DNA from 2 places in the Tatumella citrea genome. Region 2 is predicted to be linked to the other one. Evidence: predicted binding sites of a transcription regulator. Region 2 holds the regulator's gene; the other holds the start of a gene.
What was found. Region 2 encodes sigma-54, which starts transcription at its own class of promoters, with help from an activator protein. Its sites were predicted from a motif close to GTTGGCACANNTTTCGCTNT; they were not measured.
Positions count from the first base shown of each region.

Region 1: the regulator sigma-54 is predicted to act here: its motif matches at 3,740-3,759, upstream of A7K98_RS06055 (amino acid ABC transporter substrate-binding protein).

Region 1 is NZ_CP015579.1:1,263,537-1,272,483, forward strand. It holds gene leuS (leucine--tRNA ligase) at 1-16, opposite strand, end outside; gene A7K98_RS06040 (amino acid ABC transporter ATP-binding protein) at 277-1,002, opposite strand; gene gltK (glutamate/aspartate ABC transporter permease GltK) at 1,002-1,679, opposite strand; gene A7K98_RS06050 (amino acid ABC transporter permease) at 1,679-2,419, opposite strand; gene A7K98_RS06055 (amino acid ABC transporter substrate-binding protein) at 2,571-3,479, opposite strand; gene lnt (apolipoprotein N-acyltransferase) at 3,905-5,437, opposite strand; gene corC (CNNM family magnesium/cobalt transport protein CorC) at 5,444-6,325, opposite strand; gene ybeY (rRNA maturation RNase YbeY) at 6,412-6,891, opposite strand; gene A7K98_RS06075 (PhoH family protein) at 6,888-7,940, opposite strand; gene miaB (tRNA (N6-isopentenyl adenosine(37)-C2)-methylthiotransferase MiaB) at 8,135-8,947, opposite strand, start outside.
Region 2 is NZ_CP015579.1:193,187-202,133, forward strand. It holds gene mtgA (monofunctional biosynthetic peptidoglycan transglycosylase) at 87-809, shown strand; gene npr (PTS phosphocarrier protein NPr) at 831-1,103, opposite strand; gene rapZ (RNase adapter RapZ) at 1,100-1,954, opposite strand; gene ptsN (PTS IIA-like nitrogen regulatory protein PtsN) at 1,994-2,488, opposite strand; gene hpf (ribosome hibernation promoting factor) at 2,649-2,936, opposite strand; gene rpoN (RNA polymerase factor sigma-54) at 2,957-4,390, opposite strand; gene lptB (LPS export ABC transporter ATP-binding protein) at 4,442-5,167, opposite strand; gene lptA (lipopolysaccharide ABC transporter substrate-binding protein LptA) at 5,173-5,727, opposite strand; gene lptC (LPS export ABC transporter periplasmic protein LptC) at 5,702-6,274, opposite strand; gene kdsC (3-deoxy-manno-octulosonate-8-phosphatase KdsC) at 6,271-6,834, opposite strand; gene kdsD (arabinose-5-phosphate isomerase KdsD) at 6,848-7,834, opposite strand; gene A7K98_RS01090 (calcium/sodium antiporter) at 7,849-8,829, opposite strand.

The DNA.
Region 1 (8,947 bases), 1.1 Mb from region 2:
GGTATTGCTCTTGCATGGCAGCCTGTGGTCCTTGTTGAATTGCGCGAAGCTAACTGCAGTGATTTTCATATGATCCGCATAGCATACCCATAAGCCCGGTGCGCAACAACACCCGCATCACTCCGGAAGGTGATTTATCCGGTAAACCGGTGAAGGCAAGCAAGTGAAAGCAGAATATTTCGGGACAGAGGTGCGGGGCAACCGCCGAAAACAGGAGGTCGATACCGGAAATAGCGGCATTTCACTGCCGTCGCAGTGAAATGCCAAAAGTGAAGATTAATGAATAATTTTTGCCAGGAAATCTTTGGCACGTTCTGAAGCAGGATGATTAAAAAATGCATCCTTATCAGAATCCTCGACAATTTTTCCTTCATCCATAAAGATGACCCGGTTTGCTACCTTACGGGCAAAGCCCATTTCGTGGGTAACCACCATCATTGTCATGCCTTCATTTGCCAGTTCTACCATGACATCCAGCACTTCATTAATCATTTCCGGGTCCAGTGCCGAGGTTGGCTCATCAAACAACATGGCGATAGGGTCCATGCAGAGAGCTCTGGCTATTGCTACCCTCTGTTGTTGACCACCAGACAGTTGCCCCGGAAACTTCTCTGCATGTGCTGCCAGTCCAACCCTGGCCAGTAATTTCAGCCCCTTGTCCCGGGCCTCTGCTTTATTTCTGCCCAGAACTTTTACCTGAGCCAGCGTCAGATTATCGACAATACTCAGATGCGGGAATAACTCAAAATGCTGGAAAACCATCCCCACCTTACTACGCAGTTTTGCCAGGTTAGTTTTCCGGTCATTAACTTCGGTACCGTTGACCAGAATACTTCCCTGCTGAACCGGCTCCAGACCATTCACTGTTTTGATCAGTGTTGATTTTCCTGAGCCCGACGGGCCGCATACCACCACAACCTCACCTTTTTTAACTTCCGTGGTGCAGTCTGTCAGCACCTGAAAGTGGCCATACCATTTAGAAACATTTTTCAGGTTTATCATCAGACGGTCCTTCTCTTTTTCATATAACTGACCAGCAGTGAAATGCACAGACTGATAACAAAATAGACCAGGCCGGCAAACAGTATCATTTCTACCTGGGTACCATCCCTGTCGCCTATGGTAGAGGCGGTACGGAAGAAGTCAGCCAGGCTGAGGACGTAAACCAGGGATGTATCCTGAAACAGCACAATTCCCTGAGTAAGGAGTAATGGCACCATGGCACGGAAAGCCTGTGGCAGAATCACCAGCCGCATAGCCTGCCCCTGAGTCATCCCCAAAGCCAGCGCTGCACCAGACTGGCCTTTACCAATACTCTGGATTCCTGCACGGATAATCTCTGAATAGTAGGCGGCCTCAAACAGCGAAAAAGCCACCATCGCAGAAATCAGCCGGATATCGGTTTTTGGCGACAGGCCTAATACCGATTGCAGAAAACCCGGAACGATCAGATAAAACCATAACAAAACCATGACCAGCGGTACGGCCCTGAACAGGTTGACATACAGACGGGCGAACCAACTGATGATCCCCACGCCGGATAAACGCATGACTGCCAGTAATGTGCCCCACAGAATGCCGACGACGATGGCGCAGACTGTGATTTTAAGAGTAACGATCATCCCGTCGGCGAGGAATGGCAGGCTTGGCGGAATTGAGCTCCAGTCAAATGAATACATTATTTACTCCCTATATGGCCAGGTAAGCGCAGTTTGCGTTCCAGCAGACTCATGACCAGCATGATGGCAGCATTGATAATGATATAAGCCACAGTAATGGCAGTGAATGACTCGTAGGCATGGGCAGAGTAGTCAAGCAATTTACCTGCCTGGGCCGCCATATCGACCAGGCCAATTGTCGAGGCGATGGCTGAGTTTTTCACCAGATTGAGCATTTCTGACGTCATCGGCGGAACGATGATCCGGTAAGCATTAGGCAATAACACATAACGGTAGCACTGTGGCAGTGTCATACCGAGTGCCATACTGGCATTTTTCTGACCACGGGGCAGTGACTGGATAGCCGTTCTCACTTGTTCACACACACGAGCAGCGGTGAATAATCCCAGGCAAATAACGGAACAGACGAAGAACTGAATATTTGGATCAAGTTCAGATTTAAACCACATCCCGAGGTTTTCCCCTACCAGTTCCGGGGCGACCAGATACCAGAAGAAAAACTGTACAATCAGTGGAATATTACGAAACAGCTCGACATAGCAGGCACCGATGGCTGACAAAAAGCGATTCGGTAAGGTACGCAAAATTCCAAACAGCGAACCGACCAGAAAAGCGACCACCCATGCGCACAACGAGACTGCAATCGTGACCTGGAAACCGGACCATAACCAACCCAGATAAGTGGTATTGCCGAACGGGGCCTGTTCAAAAAATATCCCCCAGTTCCAGTTTGTGCCCATAATCAACTCCCGGTAAAAAGGATAGCAAGGCTACCCTGAAGGCTGACGAACTCAGCCGCAATGACGCTACCACCCGCCAGAATGCTGCGTATGCGGTAGCGTCAGAAGCCTCCGTTATGCCTGAGGCACTGTCTTGCTGTTAGGGTTGTGGTTAGTTAAGTGCTTTGTCATTAGGTGATTTGAATAACGCTTTCATATCCTCTGACATATCGAAGTTCATGATCATATTTTTTGGCGGAATAGGCTGTTTGAACCAGCGCTCATACCATTTGGCAGCTTCCCCGGAGGTCTGCGCCTGAGCAATGGTGCTGTCCATCAGCTGTTTAAAGTCCGGATCATTTTTGCGTAACATACAACCGTAGGCTTCATGAGATTGTGGGGTACCCACAATGACCCAGTCTGCAGGGTTTTTAGCTTTGGCTCGTTCACCGGCAAGTAACGCGTCATCCATCATAAAAGCGACGGCCCGGCCGGTTTCCAGAGTACGGAAAGAATCACCATGATCTTTGGCGCTGATGATTCTCATACCCATTTTTTTATCGTCATTGAGTTTATTCAGCAGAATTTCTGAAGTGGTTCCGGAAGTCACAACCACGGTTTTGCCTTTCAGATCCGGGAAATCTTTAATCGGGCTGCCTTTTTTAACCAGCAGGCGTGTGCCGACCACAAAAATGGTGTCTGAGAAATCGGCCTGCTTCTGTCGTTCGAGGTTATTGGTGGTTGATCCACATTCAAAATCATAGGTACCGTTTTGCAGCAGCGGGATACGGTTCTGTGAAGTGATAGGTAACATTTTTACCGTCAGATCAGGCTTATTCAGTTTCTTTTTAATTGCTTCGACAATCGCGTTGGAATAATCCTGTGAATATCCCACCACTTTTTGCTGATTGTCATAGTAAGAGAAAGGCACAGATGACTCGCGATGGCCTACTACCACGACACCGTTTTTAGCAATTTTATCGAGCGTGGAGGGCTGAGCTGAAGGGGCATCTTCGGCATAGACCACACCAGACAGAACACCAGTGATCGCAAGGCCAAGGGCCAGTTTCCGTAATTTCATATCAGTGCTCCTTTAGTCTCCCGCTTTCAGCCTGCGGGAGGCAGAAATTGATGATTGGGTGAGTTTGCTGTAACTGGTTACAGTTTTACCTTAGTTCATTGTTAATGAAATGAAACGTTCTTGTTTCTTAACTGAGACGACGGACGCAATCTGAACAATAATTTGCGCAATTAACCAACAGGAGTCGGTATTTGCACTTTATTGGTGCGATTCAGGCTTCCGGCTGCTGTTTCAGTATGTTTCTAAGCATCACTAATAATTAAGCAATATGTATGCCATCCATAGGTAAGGATAAAAACAATTAATTTATGGCGGCATACCGGGTATGGGCGTGGGGGCTGAAAATTCAGGGCAGATATTTCAGAACAGAAACGGAAAGGCATAACCGGGGGGAGAGCTGCCGGAGTCAGGCTCCGGCAGACAGTTTAACGACGGCGACGCAATACCAGTGCACCAGCAACGGCAAATGCCGATAGCAGCCACACGGTCAGATTGCCACTACGGGCATAAGGAGTGATTCCTCGTGTCGGGGTTACTTCAGCCTGCAATACACCTTCATGGAATTGAGGGATTTCCTGCGTAATATCACCCTGAGCATCGACAATAGCAGTGACTCCGTTATTGGTATCTCTTAACAGGGGCCTGCCAAGCTCCAGAGCACGCATTCTTGCCATTTGCAGATGCTGCCACGGACCGATGGAGTGACCGAACCATGCATCATTTGACACTGTCAGCAGAAAATCGGTATCGGGACGGAAATTATCCCTGACATGCTCACCGAGGACAATTTCGTAACAGATCGCAGTAGTCAGCTGATAACCATCAAGGTTTAACGGTGGCTGAACATATTTGCCCCGGCTAAATCCGGACATCGGTAAGTCAAAAAATGGTGCCAGTGGCCTGAGAAGGCTGGCCATAGGAACAAACTCGCCAAAGGGTACCAGGTGATTTTTCTGATAACGGTTCTGACTCTGATAACTGTAGGGCTGTGGATTACCTAACACCACGACGCTGTTGTAATCGTGGTAACGGTTATCTGCCTGCAATCTTGAATCAACAATACCGGTCGCCAGTGTGCTGCCTTCACTTCGCAGTACCTGATCTAACTGAGTCAGGAAAGGCTGTTCATTGGTTTCCAGATCGGTGATGGCAGACTCTGGCCAGATAACAATTTTAGCGTTACCCAGTACCGGACGGGTCAGCCGCAGATAGGTATTTAATGTGGACTGCAGCTGCTGAGGATCCCATTTCATTGACTGCGGAATATTTCCCTGCACCAGAGCAACTGAAACTTTGCGGTCGTTTTGCGGCTGGTACCAGTGCAAATATCGTAATGGCCAGCCGATAATAATGATGGCCACGGCTACCAGTAATGCCCGAAGGTTCCGCTGTACCAGACTGTAGGTAATCAGCCCCGCGACGACCATTAATACCAGCGTGATGCTCTCTACTCCGGCAATAGGGGCCAGGCCTTTCAGTGGGCCATTGATCTGGCTGTAACCAAATTGTAGCCAGGGAAATCCGGTCAGTATCCAGCCACGTAAAAATTCAGTAGTCTGCCACAATGCAGGGGCAGCAAGAATCAGTCGGGTCAGAGTTGCTGCTGGCCAAAAGCGGTTTAACAGGGCGCTGAAAAACATCGGAAACAGTGATAACCAGGCGGCTAGTAACACCACCAGGAATACATTGACCGGGCCCGGCATACCACCAAAGGTCGCGATACTGACGTATACCCAGTTAACGCCTGAACCAAACAGGCCCATTCCCCAGACAAAGCCAATAGCCAACGCCTGAGGGGTAGTGCGTTTCAGAGTTAACGCCTGTAATCCCGTCAGGGATAACAGGGCGGCAGGCCAGAAATCATAAGGAGAAAACGCCAGGGTGCCAACGGCACCCGTAAGTAAAGCCAGCAACAGGCGTATTTTCTGTTGCCGGAGTAACTGATTCAGTGCCGTCATAGGCTGTTATTCGTCTTCAGGTTGAGGTGTAGTGGCATCGTCAGGAATTTTAACATGGACCTGGAGGATCCGGCGTCGGTCAGCCATGGCAACTTTAAACTGATAACCATCAAGGGTGATACTTTCCCCTCTGGCCGGCAGGTGGCCAAAGCTTTGCATCACCAGACCACCGATGGTATCGACTTCTTCATCACTGAAGCTGGTACCAAACAGCTCGTTGAAGTCTTCTATCGGGGTCAGTGCACGTAAGGAATAGGTATGGCGGCTGAGCTGGCGGATATCGCTGTCGTTCTCTTCGTCGTACTCATCTTCAATTTCGCCGACGATCAGCTCAAGAATATCTTCGATAGTCACCAGTCCTGATACACCACCAAATTCGTCGATGACAATCGCCATATGGTAGCGCTGTGACCGAAACTCTTTAAGCATACGATCAACACGTTTGCTCTCCGGCACCACCACCACAGGGCGCAGGACATCAGCGATACTGAACGGAGCAGAGCTACTGCGCATAAACGGCAGTAAATCTTTGGCCATCAGTATACCTTCCACATGATCTTTATCTTCACTGATCACAGGAAACCGGGAGTGTGCGGACTCAATAATCACATCCAGGCACTCTTCGAGTGTCTGATCTTTTTTCAGGGTGATCATCTGGGAGCGGGGGATCATAATATCTCGTACCCGCTGTTCGGCGATTTCCATCACGCCTTCCATCATATCGCGGGTATCCTGGTCAATCAGTTCTTTCTGTTCAGAATCACGGATGAGTTCCAGTAATTCATCACGGTTCTGTGGTTCGCCGTGGAACAGTTGATTAATCAGTAATGAGAAGAATCCCTTTTTACTACCGGGGGTGTCGCTGTTTTGTGAATGGTCATCGCTCATGGCGTATTTATTTAGTACTCACTGTATTTGAATTATACGCTGTCAGGAAACGACACTGACAGCAGGGGTCCGGGATTCACCGGTCATCAATCGATGTCTTTCTCGGAAATGTACGGGTCAGGATAGCCCATAGCAAGCATTATCTCAGTTTCGATCCCTTCCATCTCTTCGGCTTCTTCATCTTCGATGTGGTCATAGCCTAACAGATGCAGGGTTCCATGCACGACCATATGTGCCCAGTGGGCCTCCGGTAACTTCTGTTGTTCAGCGGCTTCACGTTCCACAACCTGCCGGCAGATAATCAGGTCGCCAAGCAATGGCAGATCTTCAATACCAGGTGGTGCCTCAAACGGGAACGACAATACATTAGTCGGTTTATCCATCCCCCGATAGGTCCGGTTCAGTTCATGGCTCTCGGCTTCATCCACCAGCCGGATAGTGACTTCACTCTCCGGCTGAAACAGAGAAACAGCGGCGGTCAGCCAGCGCATAAATGAGGCTTCATCGGGTAATCCCTGCGGATTTTCACAGGCATTCTGCAAATCCAGTGTTACGGTACTGCTCATACATTCTCCTGAGGGGGGGACAGCGCATCACGTTTGCGCTCTTCAGCCAGACGCTCACGGCGTTTCTGGTCTGCTTCTTCCCAGGCTTCATAGGCCACCACAATCCGTGCAACAACAGGATGGCGGACCACATCTTCGCTGTGGAAAAAATTAAAACTGAGTTCTTCAACCCCGGACAGCACTTCAATCGCATGTTTCAGTCCGGAACGGGCGTTTCTTGGTAAGTCGATTTGTGTTACATCCCCGGTGATTACCGCTTTAGAGTTAAAGCCAATACGGGTCAGAAACATTTTCATCTGCTCGATGGTGGTGTTCTGACTTTCATCCAGGATGATAAAGGCGTCGTTAAGAGTTCGTCCGCGCATATAAGCCAGTGGAGCAACCTCGATAACATTACGCTCAATCAGTTTTTCAACCCGTTCAAAACCGAGCATTTCGAACAATGCATCGTAAAGCGGGCGCAGATAAGGGTCTACTTTTTGACTAAGGTCACCTGGTAAAAAGCCCAGTTTCTCCCCGGCTTCCACTGCCGGACGGGTCAGCAGAATGCGGCGAATCTCCTGACGTTCCAGGGCATCTACGGCTGCGGCCACCGCCAGGTAAGTTTTACCGGTACCGGCCGGACCAATACCAAAGGTAATATCATGATCCAGAATATTGGCAATATAACTTGCCTGATTTGGGGTACGCGGTTTAATAACTCCGCGTCGGGTCTGAATATTGACCGCTTTACCATAGTCCGGCACGCTTTCAGCAGTCTGTTCCAGAACGCGACTCTCTTTGATAGCCAGATGGATATCTTCCGGGTCGATATCCTTATTCTGGCCACGTACCGGAGCGGTATCCACATACAGTGTCTTCAGAATATGTTCTGCAGCATCGACACACAGAGGTTTTCCGGACAGTGTAAAACGGTTATCACGACGGTTAATTTCTATCCCCAGTCGACGCTCCAGATGTTTCAGATTATCGTCAAAAGGGCCGGTCAGACTGAGCAGACGTTGGTTGTCTGCGGGTTCGAGGGCAATTTCGCGGGTTTCGATATTCAAAGTAATCCTATGGGTCGCTCAGGGCCGGTTAATCAGCAACGAATGTTCCTTCAGAGAAAGGAGACATAACAGAGTATTTATGCTGTTTACGAGAGATGCAATGGTATAACAAGATATCGGGGCTGTATCGGGAAATTCCAGCCCCGGGCAGGCAAATTTGCGGCAACAGAGTGCTGCCGCAACAGATATGCTAATCAGGGTTGCCAGACACCAACGCCGGATTCATTCTCTTTGCGGGTACGGGCAATAACAGAAGCCGGTGATTCTGTGACACGCAGCCCCATATCTTTTTCGGTCAGTACTACCACGCCGCGCAGTGAGTTCGGATAAACATCGACAATTTCGACATCAACAAACTTACCGATCATTTCCGGAGTTCCTTCGAAGTTAACCACGCGGTTATTTTCGGTGCGCCCTGACAGTTCCATCAGATTCTTACGGGATGTGCCTTCTACCAGTACACGCTGAACGGTTCCCAGCATCCGACGGCTCCAGGCCATGGCTTGCTGGTTAACCCGCTCCTGCAATATCCACAGACGCTGTTTTTTCTCTTCTTCGCTGACATCATCAGGCAAATCAGCCGCCGGGGTACCCGGACGTGCTGAGTAAATAAAACTGAAGCTCATGTCAAAATTAACATCAGCGATCAGTTTCATAGTCTTTTCAAAATCTTCGTTGGTTTCACCCGGAAAACCGACGATGAAATCAGAGCTTATCTGAATATCCGGACGAGCCAGCCGCAGTTTGCGGATGATGGCTTTAAATTCCAGCGCGGTATGGGCGCGTTTCATCAGTGTCAGGATACGGTCTGCACCGCTTTGTACCGGCAAATGCAGGAAACTGACCAGTTCTGGTGTATCGCGATACACCTCGATGATGTCATCGGTAAATTCAATAGGATGGCTGGTGGTAAAGCGAATACGGTCGATGCCATCAATAGCTGCCACTAAACGCAGTAAGTCAGCAAAACTGCACTCTGAACCGTCAAAATTCTCACCACGATAGGC
Region 2 (8,947 bases):
CTAATAAATATTTATGAAAAAATCTGTGCCAACGCTACTCTCCGGTAATGATATGTTAAGTGAAAAAATTTCGCAGGGATGGATGAATGAAAAAAAATCATAACAGGGCAGTATCATGGTTAAAGCGTCGCGTACTCCGTCTGTTTTTGTTACTGGCAGGAATTGCTGTCGGGCTGATACTGTTGTTTTCAGTCGTCCCGGTCCCCTTTTCTGCAGTAATGGCTGAACGTCAGATAGGTGCACTTCTGTCTGGAGATACTCAATATCGCGCGCATTCTGAGTGGGTGAGTATGTCTGATATTTCACCCTGGATGCCACTGGCGGTTATTGCCGGAGAAGACCAGAAATTCCCTCAGCACTGGGGTTTTGATTTTGATGCAATGCAGTCTGTTCTGGACAGCCGTCAGCATGGTGAGATGCGAGGGGCTTCAACGTTGTCCCAGCAGACTGCAAAAAATCTGTTTCTCTGGGACGGACGTAGCTGGATCCGCAAGGGAATGGAAGCAGTACTGACCGTTGGTCTGGAAACGGTCTGGAGTAAAAAAAGAATTCTGACGGTGTATCTGAACATTGCCGAATTTGGTCCGGGAATATTCGGAGTACAGGCTGCTTCGAAAGCTTATTTTCATAAGCCAGCCAGCCAGTTGAGCCGGGAGCAAGCCGCGCTACTTGCTGCGGTGCTTCCTAACCCGATAATCTATCATGCCGCTTCGCCTTCGGCTTATACCCGCGAACGGCAGCAATGGATTTCACAACAGATGGGGCAACTGGGAGGACAGGAGTTCCTGAAAAGGTATCACCTGTATTAACAGCCGGGAAGCCGCGGGGATTTAGTCCTCATCAAAACCTGCGTTGAATAATTCTATGACCGCCTGGAGTGCTTCGTTTTCCTGCGGGCCGGTAGCTTCAACTTCAATCTGTCCGCCCTGGGCTGAGTCCAGCATCAGCAGTGCAATAACACTACTGGCGTCAGCTTCGGTACCGGCTTCATTGCGCAGAGTGACTTCTGCATCGTAGCTTTGTACCAGTTCGAACAATTTCATTGCCGGGCGGGCATGCATTCCCAGCTTATTCCTGATTTTGACTAATTGTTTGATCGTCATGATTTTTTCTTTTCCAGTGTGCGATGTCGTGACTGAACGTTTTTTCCCCGTGAGCGGAAGTAGTCCGCCAGCTGTTCAGCTATATATACTGAGCGATGTTTACCGCCGGTACAGCCAATCGCAACGGTCAGATAGCTGCGATTGTTTGTTTCCAGCATAGGTAACCATAGCTCAAGATAGCTGCGGGTCTGATAAATAAAATTATGAACTTCAGTATGGCGATCAAGAAACGCAGCTACCGGCCGGTCAAGGCCGGTCAGCGGACGTAGTTTTGGGTCCCAGTGAGGATTGGGCAGGAAACGGACATCAAACACATAATCTGCATCGATAGGGATTCCGTATTTAAATCCAAAGGATTCAAATACCATGGTGAGTTCCCGTTCCCGCTTGCCAAGCAGACGGGTCCTTAGCATTTCAGCCAGCTCATGAACCGACATCTCAGACGTATCGATGATTAAATCAGCTCTGGACCGCAGAGGTTCAAGCAGGTCGCTTTCTTCATCAATAGCGCTCTCCAGTGACAGATTTTTACTCGAGAGAGGGTGCAGGCGGCGTGTATCACTGTAACGACGGATCAGTGTATTTCTGTCGGCATCAAGAAATAATAACTGAGGGGAGAACTGAGCTGATAGCCGGTTAAAGGCATCCTCAAAAATCTCCGGTGATTCAGGCATATTACGTACATCGATACTGACTGCAGCAGAAATATTACGTTTTTCCAGTGAGTTAGCCAGTTCCGGTAACAGATCGACCGGTAAGTTATCGACACAATAAAAGCCCATATCCTCCAGTGCTCGTAGTGCGACAGATTTTCCCGACCCTGACCGACCGCTCACGATCATCAGTACCATGATCCTTCTCCCGTAATAATTCCTGCTCTATAGGCTGATTTATTGTTGTTTTTCGTCGCTGCTTTGCTGCTCTTCCATGATAATACTGTAGAGTTCCTGATCACTTTGTGCAGCCCGTAAACGACGGCACACGGTTTTATCAGCCAGGCGTTTTGCTACCTGAGATAAGGTATGTAAGTGCGTTTTGCACTGATCTGCCGGGACCAACAGCGCAAACAAAAGATCTACCGGCTGGTTATCGACCGCATCGAACGGGATCGGGTGCTCAAGATGGATCAGCACTCCGATGGTTCTGAGCGTATCTTCTTCCAGTTTACCGTGAGGGATTGCAATCCCGTTGCCTATTCCTGTGCTTCCCATCCGCTCACGGTTCAGGATAGTCTCAAAAATAGTTTGGTGTGGCAGATTCAGCTGAGTCGCTGCCAGTTCACTTATTATCTCCAGCGCCCGCTTTTTACTCTGACAATGTACGTTGTTACGGGTACATTCCAGAGTAAGCACATGGCTAAGTTCAAGTGTCAGATCACTATTCATATTCTTTCGCTTGCAGATTCATCTGCCTGTTTTCCGAAGATGGCGGTCACTTACCCTGCAGTATTACTCTTTGAATTGCTCAACAGCAATATCTGCGGGTAAAAGCAGCCACGGATAGGCAATGCCTGCTGTTTGTTTAATGGGATAAACCAGTTTGAAACTAATGCTGTTTCAGTTTTTCTTTGTGACGGGTTAACTGTCGCGCCAGTTTGTCAGTCAGTCCGTCAATAGCGGAATACATATCATCGGTTGTTGCTGTTGCATGGAGCTCACCTCCGTTCACATGTAAGGTTGCATCTGCAATTTGCTGAACTTTTTCAACTTTCAGGACAATATATACCTGATTGATATGCTCAAAGTAATGCTCCAGTCTGGCAAACTTCGTGTGAATAAACTGGCGCAGTCCTTCGGTAATTTCAATTTGTTGTCCGGTAATGTTCAGTTGCATAGGCTTTCCTTCTCATGATGTCAAAGCAGCTGTTTACGCTGGTTTGATGGCGGGATAGATAAAGACTCGCGATATTTGGCAACAGTACGTCTTGCAACCATAATCCCCTGTTCAGATAACATAGAGGTGAGTTTACTGTCACTCAAGGGTTTGCCCGGATTTTCCGATGAGATTAATTTTTTGACCAGTGCCCGGATAGCCGTTGACGAGGCTTCCCCACCGCCTTCGGTGCTGACATGGCTTGAGAAGAAATATTTTAGTTCAAAGATGCCGCGCGGGCTGTGCAGATATTTCTGGGTTGTCACCCGCGAAATAGTGGATTCATGCATATCGACTGACTGAGCGATGTCGGCCAGTACCATGGGCCGCATGTATTCTTCGCCTTGTTCAAAAAAGGCCTGCTGTTGTTCGACAATACAGCGGGTAACCCGCAACAGAGTATCATTTCGGCTTTCCAGGCTTTTAATCAGCCAGCGGGCTTCCTGTAGATTACTGCGGATAAACTGATTGTCGCTGTCGTTGCGCGCTCCGCCACTCATTGCGGCATAGTGCTGATTAATACGGAGTCGTGGCAGACTGTCGGTATTCAGTTCGACGGTCCACTGGTTGCCGGTTTTACGCACCAACACATCCGGGATTACATATTCAGATTCACCGGTATGGATGGATTGTCCGGGACGAGGGTCCAGTGACTGAATCAGAGCCATTGCATCTTTGAGCACATCATCTTTCAGGCGGGTGACACGCATCAGGCTACGGAAATCGTGATTAGCCAGCAGATCCAGGTGTTGCCGGACAATTAACCGTGCTTCTTCCAGCATCGGTGTGTCCGGGCTGAACTGAGAAAGCTGTACCAGCAGACAGTCTTTCAAATCGCGGGCACCCACACCAATAGGGTCAAAATGCTGTACCCGTTTCAGAACAGCTTCAACTTCTTCAATACCCAGTTCATCATCACCGATACTTTCCAGAATATCTTCCAGGGGAACAGTGAGATAGCCGGTATTATCAATAGCATCAACTATCGAAGTGGCAATCGCACGGTCAGTATCACTGAACGGGGTCAGTTCAACCTGCCACATCAGGTAATCCTGCAGTGACTGGGTGGTTTCTCCCTGATAAACAGGTAGTTCATCGTCCTGATAATCAGTACCTGTACCGGATGGAGTGCCGGCGGTATATATTTCATCCCAGGTGGCATCCAGAGGAAGTTCCTCCGGCATATCTTTCTGCTCTAATGCTTCACGGGTGTCCAGAGATGCAGTTTCACCCGACTCCTCAGAATCCACTTCGTTAAGAACTTCGGTCTGTTCCAGTAACGGATTACTTTCCAGTGCCAGCTGCAGTTCCTGCTGTAATTCATGCGTAGAAAGTTGCAACAGTCGTATCGCCTGCTGCAACTGGGGGGTCATTGCCAGTTGTTGGCTGAGCCTGAATTGCAAACTTTGCTTCATAGTGAGGAATGAGTTTCCTGAGAAAATTTCATTAAGGACACATTAACAGAGTCAGAGCCGGAACTCTTCACCGAGATAAACGCGTTTCACTTGTTCATCGGCAAGGATATGCTCCGGGGTGCCATGGGCAATCAGTTTCCCCTGGCTGACAATGTACGCCCGCTCGCAAACTGCCAGCGTCTCACGGACGTTATGGTCGGTAATCAGAACGCCCAGACCACTATCACGCAGATGCTCAATGATCTTTTTAATGTCGATCACGGATATCGGGTCAACACCGGCAAAAGGCTCATCCAGCAAAATAAATTTCGGATTGGCTGCCAGTGCTCTGGCAATTTCTACCCTGCGGCGCTCACCGCCCGACAGTGCCTGGCCCATGCTGTCGCGCAAATGTTCAATATGGAACTCTTCCATCAGCTCATTGGCGCGGTCAGCACGCTGTTCTGCGTTAAGGTCTTTACGAACCTGTAATACAGCCATCAGATTATCGTAAACACTGAGACGACGGAAGATCGATGCTTCCTGCGGTAAATAACCAATACCTAATCGTGCACGGGCATGCAGTGGCAGCAGGCTGATATCATCATTATCGATAATAATTTTCCCTGCATCCCTTGGCACAATGCCCACCACCATATAAAACGTGGTGGTTTTACCGGCCCCGTTAGGCCCCAGTAATCCGACAATTTCGCCTGATTTTACTTCCAGACTAACATCTTCAACGACCCGGCGGCCTTTGTAAGCTTTTGCCAGATTTTCTGCTATTAACGTCGCCATAACTGTTATTGACTCTTGGTAGGGTGTGCCGGTTTATTATTGTTCTGAAGCTCAGAAGGCATCAGGGTTGTGGTCACACGTTTTTGTTCGCCACCCTGACTATAAGCCTGCATTTTCTGCTCTTTCACCAGATAGGTAATGCGGTCACCTTTGATATTGCTGTTCAACTGCTCAATGTATGCGTTGCCGGTCAGCTCAACCAGGTCTTTTGCCAGATCGTAATGCAGTTTTGCTGCATGGCCTTTGACCGGCTTACCGTTATCCTGCATCTGGTAGAAAGTGGCAGGATTGCCATAGCCGTCCACCAGAGTTTTCTGGCTGTCGCCTCCGGGTCTTGTCACTACGACTTTATCTGCAGTGATTCTGATGGTCCCCTGGGTAATGACGACATTTCCGGTGAAGGTAGCTACATTGCCCTGCATATCCATCGACTGATTTTGCGACGTGATGTTTACGGGCTTATCAGAATCACCGGTCACCGCCAGCACAGGCAGGCTGCAACCAAGCAGCGTGGAGACCAACAACAACCTGACGCTATTTATTTTGGCTTTGGATTTCATAATCGGTTTTGACCTTTTCAATTAATTCAGCTGTTTTGGCCCGTAAATTGCCACGTAACTTCATTCCGGTTGAACGGAATCCCTGCCCGTAGAGTGTTACCTGATCATCCGAGGTCACATCCTGGGTCACCAGATTCACCTGTGCATTGTCTGTGGTGATACGTTCAAGTTTAGCATCCGGATTCAGCGCATTGACTTCCACATGCCCATAAAGATATAGCATCCGGTTTTTAGTTAATTTGGCTTTATCTGCCTTTACTGACCATGCTGGTGCCTTTTGCTGGTCATAGGTAGTCATGACCGGGTTATCGAACCAGCTGATTTGTGAGGCATCAAAATAGGATACCTTATCGGATACCAGCCGATAGGCTAACGCGCCTTCAGGATTGTAAACCACTGTGTGAGAGCTGGCTGTCGTATAGGTAGGGCTCTGATCATCCTGTGCTACAGAAGCGGGTGGAGTATCCTGATTTGTCAGGTTCCAGCCAATCAGTACTACCGCAATCACTGCCAGCAGAAGGGTAATCCAGCGTCTGCTTGTACTCATATCGATAACCCTTTGGCATCCTCAAATTTATTTTGCGCCATCAAAATAACATCACAAATCTCACGTACCGCGCCGCGGCCACCGTCAATCCGGGTGACATAATCGGCCCGCTGTACTATCAGGGGATGCGCATCAGCCACTGACACGCTGAGGCCCACTTTTTCCATCACTGGCCAGTCAATCAAATCATCCCCGATGTAAGCGACTTCGTCGGCCTGAAGTGACAGTTTATCCAGAAGATCTGCAAAGGCCAAAAGCTTATCTGATTGTCCCTGGTATAGATGGCTTATGCCAAGAGTATGACAACGATCTTCCAGCAGTTTGGCTTTCCGACCGGTGATAATAGCAACTTCAACATTGTTGGTTAACAGGCAACGGATTCCGTAGCCATCACGAACGTTGAAAGCTTTCAGCTCCTCACCATTATTTCCCATATAAATCAGGCCGTCAGACATTACCCCATCGACATCGCAAATTAGTAATTTTATTTTTTCGGCACTGGCCATGACCGTGGGGCAGACAGGCCCGTAACACGTATCAATAGGGAGTTTATTGTTCATTTTTATTTCCTGATCAGACAACACCGGCACGCAACATATCATGCATATGTATCACACCCACAAGGCGATTGTTATCGGCAACCAATAGTGAGGTTATATTTTTACTCTGCATTACATTCAGCGCATCGACAGCCAGAATGTTCGGAGAAACACGTATTCCGCCAGGAGTCATCACCTCATCGATAGTGGTTGACTGAAAGTTGATATCCATATCGATGACCCGACGTAAATCACCATCGGTAAAAATACCTGCGATGGTCATATCGTCTTCAGTAACGACTGTCATTCCCAGTTTTTTGCGGGTAATTTCCAGCAGAGCATCACGCAATGAAGCATGGCGCGAGACGCAGGGCATCTCATCACCGGAATGCATTACATCACTTACATGCAACAGCAATTTCCGTCCCAATGCTCCTCCGGGATGAGATAACGCAAAATCTTCCGCAGTAAAACCACGGGCTTCCAGCAATGCGACGGCCAGCGCATCGCCCATCACCAGCGTTGCAGTCGTGCTGGTCGTAGGGGCAAGCCCCAGTGGACAGGCTTCCTGAGGAACTTTAACCGTCAGATGCAGATCAGCGGCTTTCCCCATGGCACTGTCTGGTCGGCTGCTCAGGCAAATCAGGGTAATCTTCAGGCGCTTAATGACAGGTATAAGTGCCAGTATTTCGTGAGATTCACCGCTGTTTGAAATCGCGATCACGACATCGTCATGTCCGACCATTCCCAGGTCGCCGTGGCTGGCTTCTCCCGGGTGAACAAAGAACGACGGTGTCCCGGTGCTGGCGAAGGTGGCAGCCATTTTCCGTGCAATATGGCCGGATTTTCCCATGCCCATGACGACAACTTTCCCCGTACAGCGGAACAGAATTTCGCAGGCCCGGGTAAAATTTTCATTAATATATTGCTCAAGCTGAGCAAGCCCTTCGCGTTCAATGCGCAGTACTTTCCTGCCTGCTTCCTTAAAATCAAAACCCGTGATGGACGATTGATCAGACATTTTGGTGAATCCTTTTAAAGATCATTAATCATCGGATAGCCCCAGAGTATGGCGACCCAGACAAAAAATCCGCATAACAATAATGCGCCGGTCAGCCTGCCGATAGTGCGGTTTTTCTTCAGGCAGATCACCGCAAAAATGGTGCTAACCCCCAGCATTATCCAGTAGTCACGGGAAAATGCATTGCTGTCAATACGACCCGGGCAGACGATTGCCGGTAACCCCAGAACAATGGCGGTATTATAAATGTTAGCACCCAACAGATTCCCGACGGCAATATCACCTTCACCTTTCAGAGTTCCGGCAATGACTGTTGCCAGTTCTGGCAGGCTGGTTCCGATAGAAATGAAAATTAATGCCATCACTAATTCACTGATGCCCAGATAGTCACCGACAACGACTGCATTATCCAGAATCATCCGTGTGGCGACAGGTAATAATACCAGTGCTACTCCCAACCAGAGAAAAGCCACAGTATTACCGGCATCTTCGCCCGGCAGTTCTGCTACCTGTTCCCGGGAGAGTTGATCACCGGTAGTGGCATGGCTCTTTCCGGCAATTCGGATAATTCCCCACAGGTACAGGATGGCCATCGCGAGCAGGCAAATACCTTCGGTACGGGTCAGCAGATTATCAGCCAGCAACAGCCCACAGAGTAATGTGACCAGCAACATCAGCGGTAATTCCCTGCGCAACAACGCTGAACTGATTTTCAGAGGATTGAGTAATGCAGCACCGCCAAGAATCAATAATATATTGGTGATATTTGACCCCAGCGCAATCCCCACGGCAAAATCCCGTTGTCCGTGATTTGCGGCGGACAATGACAGAATGATTTCTGGTAAAGAGGTTCCGATTCCTACTACGGTCATACCGATAATCAGGGGCGGAATTCCCAGTGAACGGCAAAGAATAGATGCACTAAAAACGAGACGGTCTGCGCCATAGGCCAGCAACAGTAAACCAAGGACCAGCAGAACAATCGCGACGAGCATGGGAATTCCTTTGCCAAAATCTGTAATGTGCAATCACTGCACTACAGCGAAAAGAGAGATCAAGAGTAAACAAGCGCTGATTTTGACTGTCGAAAGGCCAAAAGTAAATTTTATGACG